3 regions of the Streptomyces sp. NBC_00234 genome follow, and region 2 is predicted to be linked to each of the others. Evidence: riboswitches for the same ligand, from Rfam matches in the RefSeq annotation. Region 2 holds a riboswitch; each other region holds the start of a gene.

The links. Region 2 has a riboswitch for cyclic di-AMP ahead of OG230_RS21820 (C40 family peptidase). Riboswitches for the same ligand answer to the same signal wherever they lie in the genome.
Region 1: linked by a shared signal. The riboswitch ahead of OG230_RS19090 (M23 family metallopeptidase) and the one ahead of OG230_RS21820 (C40 family peptidase) in region 2 are both predicted to bind cyclic di-AMP.
Region 3: linked by a shared signal. The riboswitch ahead of OG230_RS04615 (C40 family peptidase) and the one ahead of OG230_RS21820 (C40 family peptidase) in region 2 are both predicted to bind cyclic di-AMP.

The regions. Positions count from the first base shown of each region.
Region 1 is NZ_CP108101.1:4,348,340-4,354,649, forward strand. It holds gene OG230_RS19070 (FAD-binding oxidoreductase) at 1-52, opposite strand, end outside; gene OG230_RS19075 (sulfite oxidase) at 303-1,439, shown strand; tRNA gene OG230_RS19080 (tRNA-Met) at 1,504-1,577, shown strand; gene OG230_RS19085 (PP2C family protein-serine/threonine phosphatase) at 1,863-3,017, shown strand; cyclic di-AMP (ydaO/yuaA leader) riboswitch at 3,301-3,454, shown strand; gene OG230_RS19090 (M23 family metallopeptidase) at 3,466-4,509, shown strand; gene OG230_RS19095 (aldo/keto reductase) at 4,657-5,601, shown strand; gene OG230_RS19100 (PrsW family intramembrane metalloprotease) at 5,607-6,310, opposite strand, start outside.
Region 2 is NZ_CP108101.1:4,912,364-4,918,673, forward strand. It holds gene OG230_RS21805 (GNAT family N-acetyltransferase) at 1-629, opposite strand, end outside; gene OG230_RS21810 (C40 family peptidase) at 686-1,756, opposite strand; gene OG230_RS21815 (hypothetical protein) at 2,112-2,465, shown strand; gene OG230_RS21820 (C40 family peptidase) at 2,577-3,767, opposite strand; cyclic di-AMP (ydaO/yuaA leader) riboswitch at 3,766-3,930, opposite strand; gene pcrA (DNA helicase PcrA) at 4,190-6,310, shown strand, end outside.
Region 3 is NZ_CP108101.1:1,109,455-1,115,764, reverse strand. It holds gene OG230_RS04645 (8-amino-7-oxononanoate synthase) at 1-1,089, shown strand, start outside; gene OG230_RS04640 (DUF397 domain-containing protein) at 1,082-1,312, opposite strand; gene OG230_RS04635 (helix-turn-helix domain-containing protein) at 1,331-2,197, opposite strand; gene OG230_RS04630 (ATP-binding protein) at 2,399-2,830, shown strand; gene OG230_RS04625 (LysR family transcriptional regulator) at 2,848-3,765, opposite strand; gene OG230_RS04620 (LysE family translocator) at 3,838-4,479, shown strand; gene OG230_RS04615 (C40 family peptidase) at 4,497-4,967, opposite strand; cyclic di-AMP (ydaO/yuaA leader) riboswitch at 4,971-5,135, opposite strand; gene OG230_RS04610 (hypothetical protein) at 5,507-5,815, opposite strand; gene OG230_RS04605 (ATP-dependent Clp protease proteolytic subunit) at 5,823-6,310, opposite strand, start outside.

The DNA.
Region 1 (6,310 bases), 560 kb from region 2:
TGACCGGGCCGCGCAGTGCGGCCTTCATCGCCTCGAATGTGGTGCCGTCCATAGCCGTCTCCTCGCCGACGCGCGGACCGCGAAGCACCCGGCCGTTTCCCCCTGCCGTCGGATCGGCAGCGCTCTTCGCGCCGATGCCTCGGCACCCCCGATAGCCACAGTGCGGACCGGCACCGCATGGCTGTTCCTTCCAGCCTCCCGCCGGTCGGAACCTCGCGCAATCCGACCGCCGGAGCGTGCGCGGGGTGCCACGCACCGTGTGCCGGAAGGCCGAAGTCCGGGCATCGGCGCACCATGAAGTCATGGATGGGGACGGACACCTCGACAGCATCAGCACCCCTGGCCGCCTCGCCGGACCGACCGAGGGAATCAGTCCGGAGGAGCTCGCGCTCGCGGCCCGCAACCACGGTCTCCCGCTGGAGGCCCTGCGGTACGAGGTCACGCCGCCCGGTCTGCACTACGTGCTCGTCCACTACGACATCCCCTCGGCCCGGGCCGAGGACTGGCGGCTCTCGGTCGGCGGCCTGGTCAGGAAGCCGCTGACGTTGGGCCTGGCGGATCTGCGGTCGTTCCCGGCCGTCACCCACCGCGTGACGATGGAGTGCGCGGGCAACGGCCGGGCCGGGCTCGTCCCACGGCCGGTGAGCCAGCCGTGGCTGGCCGAGGCGGTCGGCACGGCCGAGTGGACCGGTGTGCCCCTGCGGCTGCTGCTCGCCGAGGCGGGGGTGGAGCCGGAGGCCGTCGAGGCCGTCTTCACCGGCGCGGACCACGGGGTCGAGCGCGGCGTCGAGCAGGACTACCGGCGGAGTCTGACCCTGGACGTGGCCGAGGGGACCGACCCGGAGGTACTGGTGGCGTACGCCATGAACGGGGCGCCGCTGCCGCCGCAGCACGGCTGCCCGCTGCGCCTGGTGGTGCCCGGCTGGTACGGCATGGCGTCCGTGAAGTGGCTGCGCGAGATCACGCTCACGGCCACCCCGTTCACCGGATTCCAGCAGACGGAGGCCTATCGCTACCGGCAGGAGGCCGAGGAACCCGGCGAACCGGTCACCCGGATCGCCCCCCGCGCGCTCATGATCCCGCCGGGGTTCCCGGACTTCATGTCGCGAACCCGTGTCGTACGCCCCGGAACCGTGCTGCTGGAGGGCCGTGCCTGGTCGGGCCGGGCCCCCGTCGTAGGAGTCGAGGTGAGCACGGACGACTGCCGCACCTGGCACGACGCGGTACTCACGGAGGGCCAGGGGCCCGCGCCGCACGCCTGGGCATGGCGGGGCTGGCAGGCGCGGTGGACGGCCACCCCCGGCCCTCACGTGCTCGGTGTCCGTACCACTGACGCCTCCGGCTCCACCCAGCCCCTCGCCCCGCGCTGGAACCGCGGCGGATTCGGCAGCAATCACGTCCAGCGGATCTCCGTCCTCTGCACCCCGGAAACCGGCTGATCGCCGGCCGCGGCGGAAACGTGGTCATGAGCCCGTCCCGAATGCCGTAGAGTTGGTCTCACGACGCGGGGTGGAGCAGCTCGGTAGCTCGCTGGGCTCATAACCCAGAGGTCGCAGGTTCAAATCCTGTCCCCGCTACTGAAGGACCGGGCCCGGCACGCGCACAGCGTGCCGGGCCCGAGTCGTTTTCCGGGTCCTGCAGGCCGCGACGGCCCGCTCGATCCTTGGCGCGGCGTGTCGATCCCGCCCGCGCTCTCGGACGGTGCGCGACCGGCCTCCCTGGCCGCGGTTCGCGTGCGCTCCCCCCTTTGGCCGATGAGGAGTCGCCGCACGGCGCGGCTCCGGTCAGCCTGGGTGGGGCGCGGTACCGTCCGCAACCGTAGGCGGACCGGGGGCAGGAGAACACAGGTGGGGAAGCGGGACATGTGGCGGCGCGGAGCTCCCGAGGGAGTCCGTGCACGTCGGCTCGTCCGCATGCTGCCCGCGCTGATGATCGCGGGCGGAGCGCTCTTCGACCTCACGACCCCGCCCACCTTCACCCCCGTCCCCCTCTTCGTGGCGGCTCCTCTGATCGCCGCGCCGTTCTTCTCGCGGGCCAGCACGATCCGGACGGGTGTCGCCGCGGTCCTCGTCATGGGGCTGCTGGACGTGTACAGCCGCACGCTCAGCCAGGTCGAGCCGGTCATCGAACTGGTCACCGTGTCCACCGCCGGGCTGCTCGCCCTGTTCATCAACGGCGTCGTCCGGCGGAGCAACGAGCAGTTGGCCTCGGCGCGGGTCATCGCGGAGACCGCCATGCGTGCGGTGCTGCCGACGCCGTCTGACCGCATCGGCGGACTCCATGTGGCGGCGCGTTACGAGGCGGCCCAGGCGGACGAGTTCGTCGGTGGCGACCTCTTCGCCGTCGCGGACACCCCGTTCGGGGTGCGTCTGGTGGTCGGGGACGTGCGGGGCAAGGGTCTCGAAGCGGTCGGGGCGGTGGCGGTGGTCATCGGGGCGTTCCGGGAGGCCGCCGAGCAGGAGCGTTCGCTGGAGGGGGTGGCGCAGCGCCTGGAGCGGGCGTTGGCCCGGGAGGGCACGGGGCGCGGCGGACTCGACGCCATGGAGGGGTTCATCACCGCGGCGTTGGCCGAGATCCCGTCCGGCGCCGGACTCGTCCGGATCGTCAACAGGGGGCACCCCGAGCCGATCCTGCTGCACGCGGACGGACGGCTGGACGTCCTGACGTCGACCTCGCCCGCGCTGCCGCTCGGGATGGACCTGGGTGTGTGGCCGGACCGGGCGGACGAGTGGAGGCTGCCCGCGGGGACGACGCTGCTGATGTTCACCGACGGTCTCTCCGAGGCGCGGGACGCGGCCGGGGCCTTCTACGACCCGGCGGCCCGGCTGCGCGGGCGGATCTTCCCCGGCCCGGAGGAACTGCTCTCGGCGCTCACCGACGACGTACGCCTGCACACGGGCGGGCGGTCCACGGACGACATGGCGCTGCTGGCGGTCGGTCGGCCGGCGGAAGGGCAGCCCGAGCGACGGAGGACCGTGAAGATCGTGGGCCGGCGCAGTGGCGGGGGAGCGGAATGAGCCACCGGCTGACGGGTCGTCGGCGGGACCGCGTGGCCGCTGCTCCGGTACGGGACAACCGTCCGTAACCGAAGGGTGCCGCTCCGCATAACATTTGACGCACTGTCAGAAACGAAGTGGTGCGTGGAGGGTGTTCAACTCGCCCGATTCCACCCGGTTGTATCCCGGTAAGTCCAGGCCAAAGTCACGAACGATCACTCGGAACAGCTTGGAATAGGACCCGTCTGTCTATTAACGTTCGATAACGCAGCGCGGTCGTCCCAGTCGTCGCAAGAGGCGGCACCGTGCGCGAGCGCCGAATTCCGCAAGGGAACCGGGGAACCACCTACATGGGGTGAATCGGGTCACCTGTGTCTCGCGAGAGGCAGAGCGACCCGTAGGAGACCTTCCTGCTCCGAACCCGTCAGCTAACCCGGTAGGCGAGAAGGAAGGAAAGGAGTGCGCCCACGTGGCGTCCAACAAGCCTGCCCCCGAGGCCCCGTCACCCTTCGCCACCGATACTCTCGGCGGCCAGGACAGGACCTGGGAGGAATGGAATCCCACCGAGGAGTCCATCCGGCCCGTTCGCGGCAGGCACCGCGTAGCCAAGCAGCGCGGTCTCGCTCGTAGCTCCACCGTCCTCGGGGTCGGCGTCATCGCGGCCGTCGGTGCGGGTGGCATGGCCACCGCCCAGGGCAAGCCGCCGGTCTCCATCTCTCTTCCCGATTCCATCGCGGACAATCTGCCCGACGCCAAGTCGTTCCCCGGCGTGGGCTCCCTGATGTCCGACGACTCCGACGCGAACGACGCCACCACGGCCGCGTCGTCCTCCCCGCTCACCACCGCCGGCATCACCACCGCCGAGGCCGAGCAGGGCACGACGGACGCCGGCGAGGCACTGCGCAGCCGGATCCTCCAGCAGGCCGAGCAGCAGCAGGCCAGCGCCGACGCCGAGGCCAGGGCCGCCGAGGAGAAGGCGGCAGCCGAGAAGGCCGCCGCCGAGGCCAAGGCCCAGCAGGACGCGGCCGAGGCCAAGGCCGCCGCCGAGAAGAAGGCGGCCGAAGAGGCAGCCGCGCGCAAGGCGGAGGCCGAGCGCCTCGCCAAGCTGGCCGCCAGCTTCGCCCTGCCGCTCTCCTCGTACACGATCACCTCGACCTACGGTCAGGCCGGCAGCATGTGGTCCTCCGGCTACCACACCGGCCTCGACTTCGCGGCGCAGGCGGGCGCACCGATCAAGGCCGTGCACGGCGGGACCGTCACGTCGGCCGGCTGGAACACCGCGTACGGCTACCACACCGTCATCGAGCTCGACGACGGCACCGAGGTCACGTACAGCCACCAGTCCTCGATGAACGTCTCCGCGGGCCAGCAGGTCAACACCGGCGACGTCATCGGCCGTGTCGGCGCGACCGGCAACGCGTACGGTGCGCACCTCCACCTGGAGGTCCACACCGCGGGCGGCTCGGACATCGACCCGATGAGCTGGCTGCGCAGCAAGGGCCTCACGGTCTGATACCTCGCGTCCCGTTCACCGGACGCACCCGAACCCCGGCAGCCCTGACGCTCACCCCCCGACGTCAGGGCTGCCGGTCTTTCGTTTCCCGGGCATCGGCGTACCGGAACCGGAATAGCGCGCTTCGTGGGCGGGGTTGCACCACTCATGACCTCTCTGCGCACGCTCGGCTCCTCCGACCTCCAGGTCTTCCCCCTCGCACTCGGCGGCAACGTCTTCGGCTGGACGGCCGACGAGATACAGTCCTTCGCCGTCCTGGATGCCTATGCCGCGGCGGGCGGCAACTTCATCGACACCGCCGACTCCTACTCCGCCTGGGCACCGGGCAACGAGGGCGGCGAGTCGGAGACCGTCGTCGGCAAGTGGCTCGCCTCGCGCGGCAACCGCTCCGACATCGTCGTCGCCACGAAGGTCGGCGCCCACCCCTCGTACAAGGGGCTCTCCGCCGCCACGATCAAGGGCGCGGCCGAGGAATCGCTGCGCCGGCTCGGCACCGACCACATCGACCTCTACTACACGCACTTCGACGACGAGTCCGTCCCGGTCGAGGAGATCGTCACCGCCCTCGACCAGCTGGTGAAGGAAGGCAAGGTGCGCGAGATCGCGGCTTCCAACATCAGCCCGGAGCGGCTGCGGGCCTCCCTGGACTTCTCCGAGAGCGAGGGACTGGCCCGGTACGTCGCGCTGCAGCCGCACTACAACCTCGTCTCGCGCGACACCTACGAGGGCGCGCTCCAGGACACGGCCGCCGAGGCCGGTCTCGCCTCCGTCCCGTACTTCGCCCTCGCCTCGGGCTTCCTGACCGGCAAGTACCGGGCAGGGGCCGCGGTCGAGAGCGCCCGCGCAGAGAAGGCCGGCCAGCACTTGGAGACGGAGCGCGGCCGCAAGGTGCTCGCCGCACTCGACAAGGTCGCGACGGAGCACGGCGCCGAGATCGCCACCGTCGCCCTGGCCTGGCTGGCCGCCCGTCCGACCGTGGTGGCGCCGATCGCGTCGGCCCGTACGGTCGAGCAGGTGCCCGCGCTGGTCGCCGTCGCCGGACTCCGGCTGTCCGAGCAGGAGCTGACGGCGCTGACGGAGGCGTCCGCCTGACGCGGTCAGTGCGCCCGACGGCGATGTGAGTCGTAGGGGCGCTGCCGGTACGGGAACCCGGCGCCCGGCGGTGCCGGGTTCGGGTACGGGCCCTGGGCCGGGCCGAGGTAGGGGTTGTAGCCGCCGTACCACTGGTGCGGGGCCGGGAACGGTACCGCCGGACGGGGCTGCCTGATCCGGCCCGTCGCATGCGCCGCGTACGTCAGGGCCGGTCCCGCCACGTCCCTGCGCTGCCAGAGGTGGTGCAGCAGCTCCTGCTCCCGTACGGCGAAGTCCGGGCCCACCGCACCGCGGCGGGCCCTTCGTCGCAGCACGGCCAGCGAGGTCGCGAACGACTCGTACTCGGCCACCGACCGGGCTGCGGCCCTGCCGCCGGCCCGGTCCTGACGGCTGTTCCAGTGGCGGGCCACGTCCCGGGCCATACCGCGGGCCCGCATCGAGGAGAGCGCCGCCGGTTCGGCGGGCGAGAGCCAGCCCGCCGCCGCGTACGCGGGCAGCTCGGCTGCGAGGGTCCGCAGCTCCTTCTGGCGCGACCAGATCGCCAGCCAGGTCACCAGGGCGAACGCCGGGACCATGAACGCCCCGTACACGGCGAAGAATCCGTACGTGCCGAAGGTCGACGAGCCGTTCCACAGGGCGTGCATGCCCATGGCGAGGACCAGCCCCAGCAGCGGCACCGCGATCCGGCGGACCCGGTGGCGCCGCGCGC
Region 2 (6,310 bases):
GTCAGCCACGCGGAGAGCGCGGCGCCGACGCCGCGGCGGCGGAAGCCCGCGGCGACCGCCACCCCGGCGAGTTCGCTGAGGCCGTCGACCGCGATCGAGCAGCCGCCCGCTCCGGCGGGGGAGCCGTCCACGACGGCCAGGGCGGCCACTCCGCCCCCGGCCGCCGCCGTGCGCAGCCAGTCGGTGGTTCCCTCTTCGGGTTCGCCCTCACCGCCGAAGCCCTGGTGCTGGACGCGTGCGGCGTCGGCGAACTCCGCGTCGGTGACCGGCACGGCGATCCGGAGCCCGTCCACCGGCTTCGGCGCCAGCAGGTCGCCGGGTGAGCAGGCCAGCAGCGGGGCCCGGTTCTCCACGGTGAAACCGGCTGCCAGCAGCGCCGGTTCGACGGCGGGGGCCCAGGCCGGCAGGTACTCCAGACGCGGGATCCGGCCGCGCTCGCGGAACGCGGCGATCAGGTCGACCACGTCGAGTGCTGCCGGTTCGGCGCCCCGGTCGGGGATGGCGTAGTTGGCGTACTTCAGCTCCCAGCCCGGGTTGTGGCGCACGGTGAAGGGGCCGACCCGGTAGTGGTCGGGGGAGCGCAGGGTCAGGGTGCGCGCGTACGACTGGACGTCGGTGTCCATGGCCATGTGGTGGATGCCCCTCTCCGGATGCCGCCCCGTCCGCTCGGGGCGGCGCCGGGAGCCTATGCCACCCGGGTGGCTCCCGCGAAGGGCATCTGGTCGATCGGCGCGATACGCACGGGGGTGCCCGGCCGCGGTGCGTGGATCATCTGGCCGCCGCCGATGTACAGCCCGACATGGCTGATGCCCGAGTAGAAGAACACCAGGTCCCCCGGGGCCAGTTCGGAGCGGGACACCCGCTGACCGGCGTTGATCTGGGTGTACGTGGTGCGGGGCAGGGAGACGCCCGCGGAGCTCCAGGCGGCCTGGGTGAGGCCGGAGCAGTCGAAGGAGGAGGGGCCGGTGGCGCCCCAGACGTACGGCTTGCCGAGCGCCCCGTACGCGAAGTCCACGGCTTGCGCGGCACGGGCGTTGGGGGCGTCGACGGCGCCGCGCCGGGTGCTGCGGTCGGCGCGGACGGCCGCGCCGCCGTGCCCCGCGTCGGCCGAGCGCTCGTAGTCGGCGCGCTGGCCGTCGGTCAGGGTGTCCAGCAGGCGCCGGGCGTCGGCCAGTTTGGCGCGCACCGTCGCCTTGTGCTTCGTCAGCTCCGCCCGCCGCGCGGTGAGCGTCGCGAGTTCGCCCGCGGCCCGTGCGCGGAGCTGGGCGACCCCGGTGACCTGCCGGCGGATCCCGTTGAGGACCCCGGCCTGGCGGTCGCCCGCCCGGTCGAGGTAGGAGGCGCGTTGCAGATACTGGTCGGGGTCGGAGGACAGCGCGAGCTGCACGGCGGGGTCGAGGCCACCGGAGCGGTACTGGGCGGTGGCGAGCGAACCCAGGGTGTCGCGTGCGGAGTTGAGGCGTTCGGTCCTGCGGGCGGCCTCGTCGCGCAGCGCGTCCACGGACCGGGCGGCGGCGGTGGCCTTCTCCTTCGTGCCGTTGTACTGCTCGGTGGCGACCTCGGCGTCGTGGTACAGCCGGTCGATCTTCGCCTTGACCTGGGCCTGCGTGAGCTGCGGTTCGGCGAGTGCCGCGCCGTCGAAGGCGGTGGCGGTCGCGGCCCCGGCGAAGGCCAGGGTCGCGGCGGTGCGGGCAGCGGGGCCGGTGAACGGGCGTCGCCCGGGCTTCCGGTGAGCTGCTTTCCGGTGTGCTGCCACGAGGGCGGCATCCTTCCTGTTCGGCTGCCCGTCGGGAGCTACCGGCGGGCCCGGGAGGGCCGGTGACGGGACACCACAGGGGGAAGTGGCCCGTCACCGGATCTCCCGGCAGACGACCGGGTGCCGTCCGGTACGGGGCGGCGGTGGAAGTCGGTCGTCTGGGGAAGGACGCTAAACCCACGACACGGGAAAGAGACGGCATGACAGCTATTGCCTTGATGTGGCGTTTCGCTACCTCGGCATGACCGGAAAAATAGCGTCAGAGTCAGGCAATTCGCGCAGGCGCGAGCGAAGTCACGAGGTAGTGGTACCTGACCGCCGAGCGGTGATAAGGGCCCGGCTAGGCTGCGGAGCCATGGACGTACTCATCAATGTCTTCGTCGCCCTGCACATCATCGGTATCGCCGCGCTGCTGGGCGGTTTCCTGACCCAGATGAAGGCGATGGGCGCCGGCACGGCCCGCTTCGTACCGGCCATGCTGCACGGCGCACTGACCATGCTGGTCACGGGAGTCGCGCTGGTCGGCCTCAACCAGGCCGACGACCAGACCGTGAACAACGTCAAGATCGGCGTCAAGCTGCTGATCCTGGTCGTGATCCTCGGGCTCGTCTACGTCAAGCGGGACGAGGAGAAGGTCGGCAAGGGCGCGTTCGCCGCGGTCGGCGGTCTGACGGTCGCCAACATCTTCATCGCCACGCTCTGGACGTGACACGACGTGAGGGCCCGGCCGGGCCCGGAGCCGGACGGGCCCTGAAGCCCGTCCGGTGACCGGGACCGTCGTGCCCGGCCGGCCGATCCGGCCCGATCCGAACGGAAGGCCCTACGCCGGCCGCACGCTGCCGTAGATCGGCATGTAGTAGATCGATTCCTCACGCACGTTCGCACCCGGCTTCGGCGCGTGGATCATCATGCCGTCGCCCTTGTAGATGCCGACGTGGCTGATGTCGTCGTAGAAGAAGACCAGGTCGCCCGGCTGCAGATCGGCCGTCGCCACCCGTGTGCCGACCTCGACCTGGTCCCAGGTGGTACGCGGCAGGTCGACGCCCGCCGCCTTCCAGGCCGCCTGCGTCAGCCCCGAGCAGTCGTACGAGGAGGGGCCCGTCGCCCCCCAGACGTACGGCTTGCCGATCTGGTCCCGCGCGAAGGCGAGGACCTTCTCGGCCTTCGCCGCGTAGCTGCTGTCCGCGTCCGAGCCGCTGCCGGTGTCCGTGCCGGTGCCGGGCTGCTCGGCCTCCTGCGCGGCGTCCTCGGCGGCTTCCTTCGCCGCCGCCTCTTCCTGGGCCTGGCGCTCGGCCTCCGCGGCGGCGGCCTGCTGGCGTGCCAGCTCCTCGGCCTTGCGCTTGGCCTCCGCCTCCTTCTTGCGCTCCAGCTCCGCGAGCCGCGCCTTCTCCTCGGCGGTCAGCTCCGACAGCAGGGTGCGCGCCTCGGCCAGCTTGTCCTGCACCTGCTGCTTGCTGCTGCGCAGCGTGGTCTGCGCCTCGGTGAGCGTCTCCAGGCTCTTCGTGGCCTCGGCACGCTTCTTCGCCGCCTGGTTCTGCTGCGTACGGAAGTCGGCGACGGTCTTCTGCTGCTGGCTGGTCATCCGCGCCATCAGCTGGTCCTGGTCGAAGTACGACTGCGGGTCGTCCGCAAGGAAGAACGTGGCCGTCGGGGCGACCGAACCGCTCCGGTACTGCGCCGCCGCGAGCTGACCCAGTTCGCGGCGCGTCTCGTTCAGCTTGTCGGCCCGCTTCGCCGCGGCGTCCAGGAGTCCGTCGACCTTGGCGCGCTGCTCGGTGGAGGCGGACTTCGCCTTGTTGTACTGCTGGGTCGCGGTGCCCGCCTGCCGGTAGAGGTCGTCGACCTTCTTCTGTACGTCCTCGATGCTGGGCCGGGGTGCCGCGGGCGCGGCCGTCGCGGTCTGCGTGGAGAGCAGAGTCACAGAGGCCAGTGCGGCCGTCGTGAGCCCGACTCCGGGGGTGGTGGTGCGCAAGCGGGTGCGCGGTTTGCGATGCGACGCCAAGGCCGGCATCTCCTTCCGTGGACCGCCTACCGGGTTAGCTGTCGGGTTCGGGCGGAACGGAAGGCTGCCCTACGGTCCAAGTGGGGGTCGCGGACCGATTCACCCCGGTGCTGCTTGTGGGTCCCCGGTTCCGAACGGCCCTGGGGCAGCCCGGATTCGGCGTGGGTGCCCGCTCGGCGTGGTTCGCCTCAAGGGGGTACGGGCCGCCCGACGGAGCACGCTAGCCAACCCGTGGTGTCCCTGTGAAGGTTGATGTTCGATATGCCCGATACGTTTTCGTGACCTTGGGGAAATCGATACGTACGGACCCGGAGGGGCTCCCCTTTCCCTCACCCGGTGTGGCCGAACCGTCTCCGTACGCGCATGTCCGCGGGCCGTCCTGCGGAATGCGGCCCCGGGGTGTCAGTGGGGCCGCCTAGACTCGTCAAGCGATGAGCAGCCTCTTTGACGACAGCTTCCTGACCGGCCTCCAGAACTCGGAGGAAGGGCCCCCGCCGCCCCCCGAGGACCACGCACCCGAAGCGGTGCCGGAGGGTCTCTTCGAGGGCGTCTTCGACGCGCCCCCGCCGCCCCGCGAGGGGTACTACCGCGACGGCGCCCCCCGTCCGGTCATCGATGCCGCCGCGCTGCTCGACGGGCTGAACACCGAACAGCGCGCCGCCGTCGTGCACGCCGGTTCGCCGCTGCTCATCGTCGCCGGCGCCGGATCGGGCAAGACCCGCGTGCTCACCCACCGGATCGCCCATCTGCTGGCCGAGCGCGGGGTGCACCCGGGCCAGATCCTCGCCATCACCTTCACCAACAAGGCCGCGGGCGAGATGAAGGAGCGGGTCGAGCAGCTCGTCGGACCGCGCGCCAACGCCATGTGGGTCATGACCTTCCACAGCGCGTGCGTACGCATCCTGCGCCGCGAGTCCAAGCGGCTCGGCTTCACCTCGTCGTTCTCGATCTACGACGCCGCGGACTCCAAGCGGCTGATGGCGCTCGTCTGCCGCGATCTGGACCTCGACCCGAAGCGCTACCCGCCGAAGTCGTTCACGGCCAAGGTCTCGAACCTGAAGAACGAGCTGATCGACGAGGAGACCTTCGCCGGGCAGGCCGCGGACGGCTTCGAGAAGACCCTCGCCCAGGCGTACGCGATGTACCAGGCGCGGCTGCGTGAGGCCAACGCCCTGGACTTCGACGACATCATCATGACGACGGTGCACCTGCTCCAGGCGTTCCCCGATGTCGCGGAGCACTACCGCCGCCGCTTCCGGCACGTCCTGGTCGACGAGTACCAGGACACCAACCACGCGCAGTACACGCTCGTACGCGAGCTGGTGGGCCCGGCCGGCGAGGCCGACGCCCCCGCGGAGCTGTGCGTCGTCGGTGACGCGGACCAGTCGATCTACGCCTTCCGGGGCGCGACCATCCGCAACATCCTCCAGTTCGAGGAGGACTATCCGGACGCGACCACGATCATGCTGGAGCAGAACTACCGCTCCACGCAGACGATCCTCTCCGCGGCCAACGCGGTCATCGAGCGCAACGAGAGCCGCCGTCCCAAGAACCTCTGGACGAACGCTGGCACCGGCGCCCGGATCACGGGATACGTTGCGGACACCGAGCACGACGAGGCGCAGTTCATCGCCGACGAGATCGACCGGCTCACGGACGCCGGCGACGCGAAGGCGGGCGACGTCGCCGTCTTCTACCGTACGAACGCGCAGTCCCGTGTCTTCGAAGAGATCTTCATCCGGGTCGGCCTGCCGTACAAGGTCGTCGGCGGGGTGCGCTTCTACGAGCGCAAGGAGGTCCGCGACGTCCTGGCCTATCTCCGGGTGCTCGCCAACCCCGAGGACACCGTCCCGCTGCGCCGCATTCTGAACGTGCCGAAGCGCGGCATCGGCGACCGCGCCGAAGCGATGATCGACGCCCTGTCGATGCGCGAGAAGATCTCCTTCCCGCAGGCCCTGCGCCGCGTCGACGAGGCGTACGGCATGGCGGCCCGCTCGTCGAACGCCGTCAAGCGCTTCAACACGCTGATGGAGGAGCTGCGCACGATCGTCGAGTCCGGGGCGGGCCCGGCGGTCGTCCTGGAAGCGGTCATGGAGCGCACCGGCTACCTCGCCGAGCTCCAGGCGTCGACCGACCCGCAGGACGAGACCCGGATCGAGAACCTCCAGGAACTGGCGGCCGTCGCCCTCGAATTCGAGCAGGAGCGCGCGGAGGAGGAGGGTGCGGGCACCCTCGCCGAGTTCCTGGAGAAGGTGGCGCTCGTCGCCGACTCCGACCAGATCCCCGACGAGGACGAAGAGGGCTCCGGCGTCATCACGCTGATGACCCTGCACACGGCCAAGGGGCTGGAGTTCCCGGTCGTCTTCCTGACCGGCATGGAGGACGGCGTCTTCCCGCACATGCGGGCGCTGGGACAGGCGAAGGAGCTGGAGGAGGAGCGGCGGCTCGCCTATGTCGGCATCACCCGCGCCCGGGAGCGGCTGTATCTGACCCGGGCCGCGATGCGCAGTGCGTGGGGCCAGCCCTCGTACAACCCGCCCTCGCGGTTCCTG
Region 3 (6,310 bases), 3.8 Mb from region 2:
GTGCGCCCGCGCCCCGCCGAAACGGAACTGCTGGACCTCGCGAGCAACGACTACCTGGGACTCACCCGGCACCCCGAGGTCACGGCCGCCGCCGCCGACGCGGCACTTCGGTGGGGTGCGGGCGCCACCGGATCGCGGCTCGTCACCGGTTCCACCGACCTGCACGCCGCACTCGAACGCGAACTGGCGGCGTTCTGCGGATTCGAGGCGGCCCTGGTGTTCTCCTCGGGGTACGCGGCCAACCTCGCCGCCCTCACCGCGCTCTCCGGCCACGGCTCACTGATCGTCTCCGACGCGGGCAACCACGCCTCGATCGTCGACGGGTGCAGGCTCTCCCGGGCGGCTACGGCCGTGGTGCCGCACGCGGAGCCCGAGGCCGTACGCAAGGCCCTGCACGCGCACGACGGCCGCGCCCTGGCCGTGACCGACTCGGTCTTCTCGGTGGACGGCGACGCCGCCCCGCTGACCGCGCTCGCCGACGCGTGCCGGGCCGAGGACGCCGCCCTGCTGGTCGACGACGCGCACGGCCTGGGCGTCCTCGGAGAAGGCGGGCGCGGCGCGCTCGCCGCCTCCGGGCTCGCGGGCGGCGAGGGGATCGTCGCCACGCTCACCCTCTCCAAGTCCCTGGGCAGCCAGGGCGGAGCGGTCCTCGGACCGGCCCGGGTCATCGACCACCTGGTCAACACGGCGCGCACCTTCATCTTCGACACCGGACTCGCGCCGGCGGCGGTGGGCGGAGCCCTGGGCGCCCTGAACCTGCTGAAGCGCGAACCGGAGAGGGCCGACCGGGCCCGCGCGGTGGCCACGGCGCTGTACGAACGGCTGACCGCGGCCGGGCTCACGGCGGCCCGCCCCGATGCCGCGGTGGTGTCCGTCCGGGCGCCGTCCGCGGATACGGCGGTGCGCTGGGCGGCCGACTGCCGGGCGGCCGGAATCGCGGTGGGCTGTTTCCGGCCGCCGTCGGTGCCGGACGGGATCTCGCGGCTGAGGCTGACCGCGCGGGCAGATCTGACACCGGAGCAGATCACGGCCGCGGTGGCCACGATCGTGCGGACCGCTCCCGACGGAGCGTCGGTTCCGGTCAGCTGAGCGGGAGGCCGTGCAGCCCGGAGACGAAGGAGGACCAGGCCGTCGCGGAGAAGCGGAGCGGTGGCCGGTCCACGTCCTTCGAGTCCCGTACGGCGAGCCGTTCGCCACCGAGCGGCGCGGCTTCCACGCAGTTGTTCATTCCGGTGCTGCGGCTGCTGCGGCGCCACCGTGGTCCGGGGGGTGAGCCGGGCAGTGACGCGGGCGGGGCGAGGCGGTCGGACATGATGCCCTCCTCGGGCAGTCAGGCGGTCCGGTCGCCGCGGAGGATCGCGGCGATCAGGTCCAACGAACGCTCCGGCGACAGCGCGTGCGCCTGCAGGGTGCGGAAGGCCGAGCTGTACGCCTCAAGGTCTTCTTTCCGCTCCAGATAGAGGCTACTCGTCAAGTGGTCAAGAACGACCACATCCAGATCAGAAATGTTCGGAAAGGAGAAGATGACGAAAGGGCCGGTGAGCCCGACGTAGCCACCGACGCTGAAGGGAAGCAACTGGAGTTCCACGTGCGGTAATTGGGCCACCTGCGACAGATGGCGCAACTGCTCGCTCATGACCCGGGGACCGCCGACCTCGCGCCGCAGCACCGCTTCGTCGAGCACCGCGCTGAGCTTCAGGGGCGGGTCCGCCCGCAGCACTCCCTGCCGGGCCAGGCGCACGTCCACCAGGGAGTCGAGCTGCCCGGCCGGCAGCCCGTCCAGCGAGGCCGTCGTCACCGCCCGCGCGTAGTCGGCGGTCTGCAGCAGCCCGGGCACCACGGAGGTCTCCAAGGTGCGCACGGTCCCGGCCTGGGACTCCAGACTGATGAAGTCGCGGTACTGCGGCGGGATGAGACCGCGGTACGCGTGCCACCACCCCGTACCGCCGCCGCCCGCCGAGCCGGCGAGTGCTTCGAGAAGCGAGCACAGCTGGCGGTCGTCCACGCCGTAGGCGTCCAGCAGCCGGGACACGTCGGCCGGAGTCACACCGCTGGTGCCCGTCTCGATCCGGCTCACCTTCGACTGGTGCCAGCCGAGCAGCTGCGCGGCCTCCCGGCTCGTCAGTCCGGTCGTGTGGCGCAGACTCCTCAGCTCCTCGCCGAGCTTGCGCCGTCGCACCGCGGGGCCGTGCCGCATCGCCGGCCTCCCTCCTCCGCCATCGGCGGCCAGTGTGCCGCCCAAATACAGTCTTCCGTGGCAGAGTTCACCACTTTGGGCGACAGATATATGCATATCTTGGTGGATCGTCGTTACAGAGAGCGGCATCAGTGGCAATCTGGCGCGAAGCACAACCCTGCCGACCTCGGGTCGGCCGGGCCGGGAAGGGACGGGGCCGCCATGGCAGACCATCAAGAAGCATCCGTCACTCTGCCGAGCGATCCGGTCTCGGTCTCCTCGGCGCGCAGATACGTGGCCCGGGTACTCACGGACTGGGGCCTCCCGGACGACACCGAGATCGCCGACAGCATCCGCCTGATCGTCTCCGAGCTGGCCACCAACGCCGTGCAGCACACGCTCGGGCAGTCGCCCACCTTCACCGTGGACCTCCGGCTCGACCGGGACGAGGAGCTGCGGCTGGGAGTGACGGACAGTCACCCCCGCTGGCCCCGGCGCCTTCCCGCGGCCGTCCAGCAGGACAACGGGCGGGGCATGGTCATCATCCGCTGTCTGGCCAAGGAGTGCGGCGGGCGGCTCACCGTGAGTCCCACGGCCGAGGGGGGCAAGACGGTCTGGATCGAGCTTCCCTGGACCGTTCCCGTCCAGAGCTGATCCCGGAGAACGGCCGGTCAGTGGGCCGTGGCCGCGCGGCCGAAGCCACTGCGCAACAGCGCCGTCAGTGTCGCGGCAGCCGCGGTCGCCCGGTCACCGCGGTGCACCACCGAAATGGTCCGCCGGAAGGCGGCGGGGTCGAGCCGTCGTACGGCGAGCGGCGTCGGAGACATCGCGGCGACCATCTCCGGCACCACCGCCGCCCCGAGCCCCGCGCTGACCAGGGCGCACACCAGCCCGTAGCCGGGGGACTCGCACACCACGGCGGGCGTCGCCCCCGCCTCGGCCAGGGCGCTCTCCACGCCGCGCCGGGGCGGATGCGTCGGCGCGCTGCTGATCAGCGGCCGGCCCGCCAGCTCGGTCACCGGAAGCCGTCCCGTGCCCTCCGCGAGGACCTGGCCGACGGCTGTGATCACGACCAGTTCCTCCACCAGCAGCGGTTCGGCGGCGACCCCCGCGGGCAGCGGATCGGCGACGGCCGGCTCGTACGCGTGGGTCAGTGCGAGATCCACCTCGCCCGAGGCCACGGCGGCGACCCCGCTGGGCGGCTCGAAATCGGCCACGGTCAGTTCGACGTCCGGGTGGGCCCGCCGGAACGCGCTCAGCACCGGCGGCAGCAGATGGATGCCTGCCGTCGTGAACGTGGCGACCCGCAGCCGCCCGCCGGACAGCCCGGAGAGCCGTGCCAGCTCGTGACGGGCCTGGTCCATCTCGTCCAGGACCCGCCTGGCCCGCCCCGCCAGCAGCTCACCGGCCGCCGTGAGCCGCGCGCCGCGGTGATGGCGTACCAGCAGCTCGGCACCGGCCTCCCGCTCCAGCTTGGCCAGCTGCTGCGAGAGCGCGGGGGCGGTGTAGCCCAGGCGGGCCGCCGCGCGCGTGATCGAACCGGCCTCGGCGACCGCCACCAGCGCCGCCAGGCGCGTCGGGTCGTACATTAAGCGTTCCTTTTGGCAGACCCAGAAGATTGCAAGTACACGCTAAAGGGTCGGCCGGTCCATGGTGTACCCATGGACGCACAACTGCTGGCCTTCACCGGAGTCGCCGCGGGAATGGTGGCACTGCCGGGAGCCGACTTCACCGTGGTCGTACGCAACGCTCTGGCCTCGCGGCGGGCCGGGGTGGCCACCGCGCTGGGAGTCGCCGGGGGCCTGCTGGTGCACACCGCGCTCGCCGTGGCGGGCCTCGCCGCGGTGCTGGTGACGATGCCCGTGCTCTTCCGCACCGTCCAGCTGCTCGGCGGCGCGTACGTGCTCTACCTCGGGCTGAGCGCGCTGTACGCGATACGGCGGCGTCCGGCGACCGCCGGAACGGCTCAGGACGCGGCACCGGAACAGGCGCCCGAAGCGCTCGGGCGCTCGCTGCGGCAGGGATTCCTGACCAACGCCCTGAATCCCAAGGCGCCCGTCCTCTTCCTCAGTCTGCTGCCCCAGTTCGTACCGGACGGCCAGGCCCCACTGCCGCGAACGCTGCTGCTCGCGGCAGTCGTCGTCCTGCTGGCCCTCGTGTGGTTCCCGGCCGTGGCCCTGCTCGTGGACCGGCTCGGCCGGTGGCTGCGCCGGCCGCGTACCGCCCGGGCGATCGAGGGTGGCAGCGGCGCGGCACTCACCGCGCTGGGGCTCGTGCTGGTGGGTGGGCCCCTGCTGCACTGAGGCGGCAGGGGCTCCGGTCAGCGCACCCGTCCGTACCAGACGCTCTTGGACCAGATCCGTTCCAGGCGCACGACGGACCCGGACTTCGGGGAGTGCCAGATCCGCCCGTGGCCGGCGTAGATGCCCACGTGGTAGACGCTGCGGCCGTAGTGGAAGAAGACTAGGTCGCCGCGCTGCCGCTTCGAGGAGGAGATGTGGCGGGTCTTGTTGTACTGCTGCTGGGCCGTGCGGGGGAGCTTCTTGCCCACCCTTTTGAACGAGTACAGCGTGAGGCCCGAACAGTCGAACCTGCGGGGGCCCGCGGCTCCGTACTTGTAGGGCGAACCCTTCTTCGAGGCGGCGATCTTGAGCGCCTTCGTCGAATGAGTGGCCGCCTCGGCATCGTTCACGATGCCCGGGGCCATCATGGTGGTGCCGAGAGCGAGCGTGAGCACCGAGGCCGTACCGGCCCGGGCGAGAAGTGACGGGACATGAACCTGCGCAGACATGCGCAACCCTTCGTCAGCCGCCTGTGAAGGATGACCTGTCGGGTTCGGGCTGGCGAAGTTGCCCGGCCGCACGCAGCGGCTTCACCCCGAGGGACGGCCGGTCTCCCGGTCGACCCGTTGTGCTCGGGTCCTCCACTCCTGCCGATCCACTCCTGTCGACCAGTCATCCGGACAGCGGCAGGACTCGGCGTCCGCCCGGACCGCCCCGCCGCGGTGGCGGGGGCTTGTCGTCCCAGGGATCTTGACTCACGGACTGCCGGTTTTCCGAGCTGAAACGGTGTTATGTGAGGCTCGTCACCACTGATCCATTCGGGTGGACAGGGTGGATTTGCGTCGGGATCACGAGGCCCCGACCGGCCTCGTACCAGCGGCGGAGCGCCAGATTCCGCCCACAGTGCACACGCTTCGCGCAAGTTGAGCTGTCCCTCGTGAGGGGGACGGCCTACGCCGAACGAGCGAGGAAATTCGGTCCGGGCATCGGGCGTGTCGCCCGTGCGCCCGAAAAGCGCTCCGGAAAAGGGAGTCGGGGAAGCGGCTGATCAACTCGTGCCGACGGGGGGTACGGTGACCCGCTCCGCGCGCCGCTCCCCGTCGAGCACCCGCAACGCCCGCGCCAGGGTGCCCGCGTGGATCTGCGTCTCGCCCCGCTCGTGCATCGAGGTGAGGGCGTCGCGCAGCGCTCCGGCCCGGGAGGCCAGCGCCTGTGCTGCCCTCAGCGCGCTGTAGGTGTCGCTGCCGCGCGCCGGGTTGATCCGGCCCAGTTGGTCGAGCACTTCCAAGTAGCAGTCGATGAACTCCCCCTCGGCGCGGGTCAGTGCGGGGAGTGGCGGGAACTCCGGTGGCAGCATCGGCGGTTCACCTCGCGGTGTGCGGCGGCTGGGACGGACTGCGGTTCTCCATGACGTGGTCCACCACCCCGTACGCCTTGGCGGCTGCGGCGTCCAGGATGGTGTCCCGCTCGATGTCGGCGGTGACTTGCTCGGTGGACCGGCCGGTGTGCCGGACCAGCATTCCCGTGAGCATCTCGCGCACGCGCATCAACTCGCGTGCCTCGATCTCGAGATCGGATGGCTGGCCCTGCACGGCCTCGGGCAGGGCGGGTTGCTGAATGACTACCCGGGCGCCGGGCAGGGCATGTCGGCGGCCCGGTGCGCCGGCCGCGAGCAGGATCGCGGCGGAGGAGCCGGCCTGGCCGAGGCAGAAGGTCTCCACCTCGCAGGTCAGGTACTGCATCGTGTCGTAGATCGCGGCCATGGCGGTGAACGAGCCGCCGGGGGAGTTGATGTACAGCGAGATGGGCCGGTCGGGGTCCGCGTACTCCAGGTACATGAACTGGGCGATGA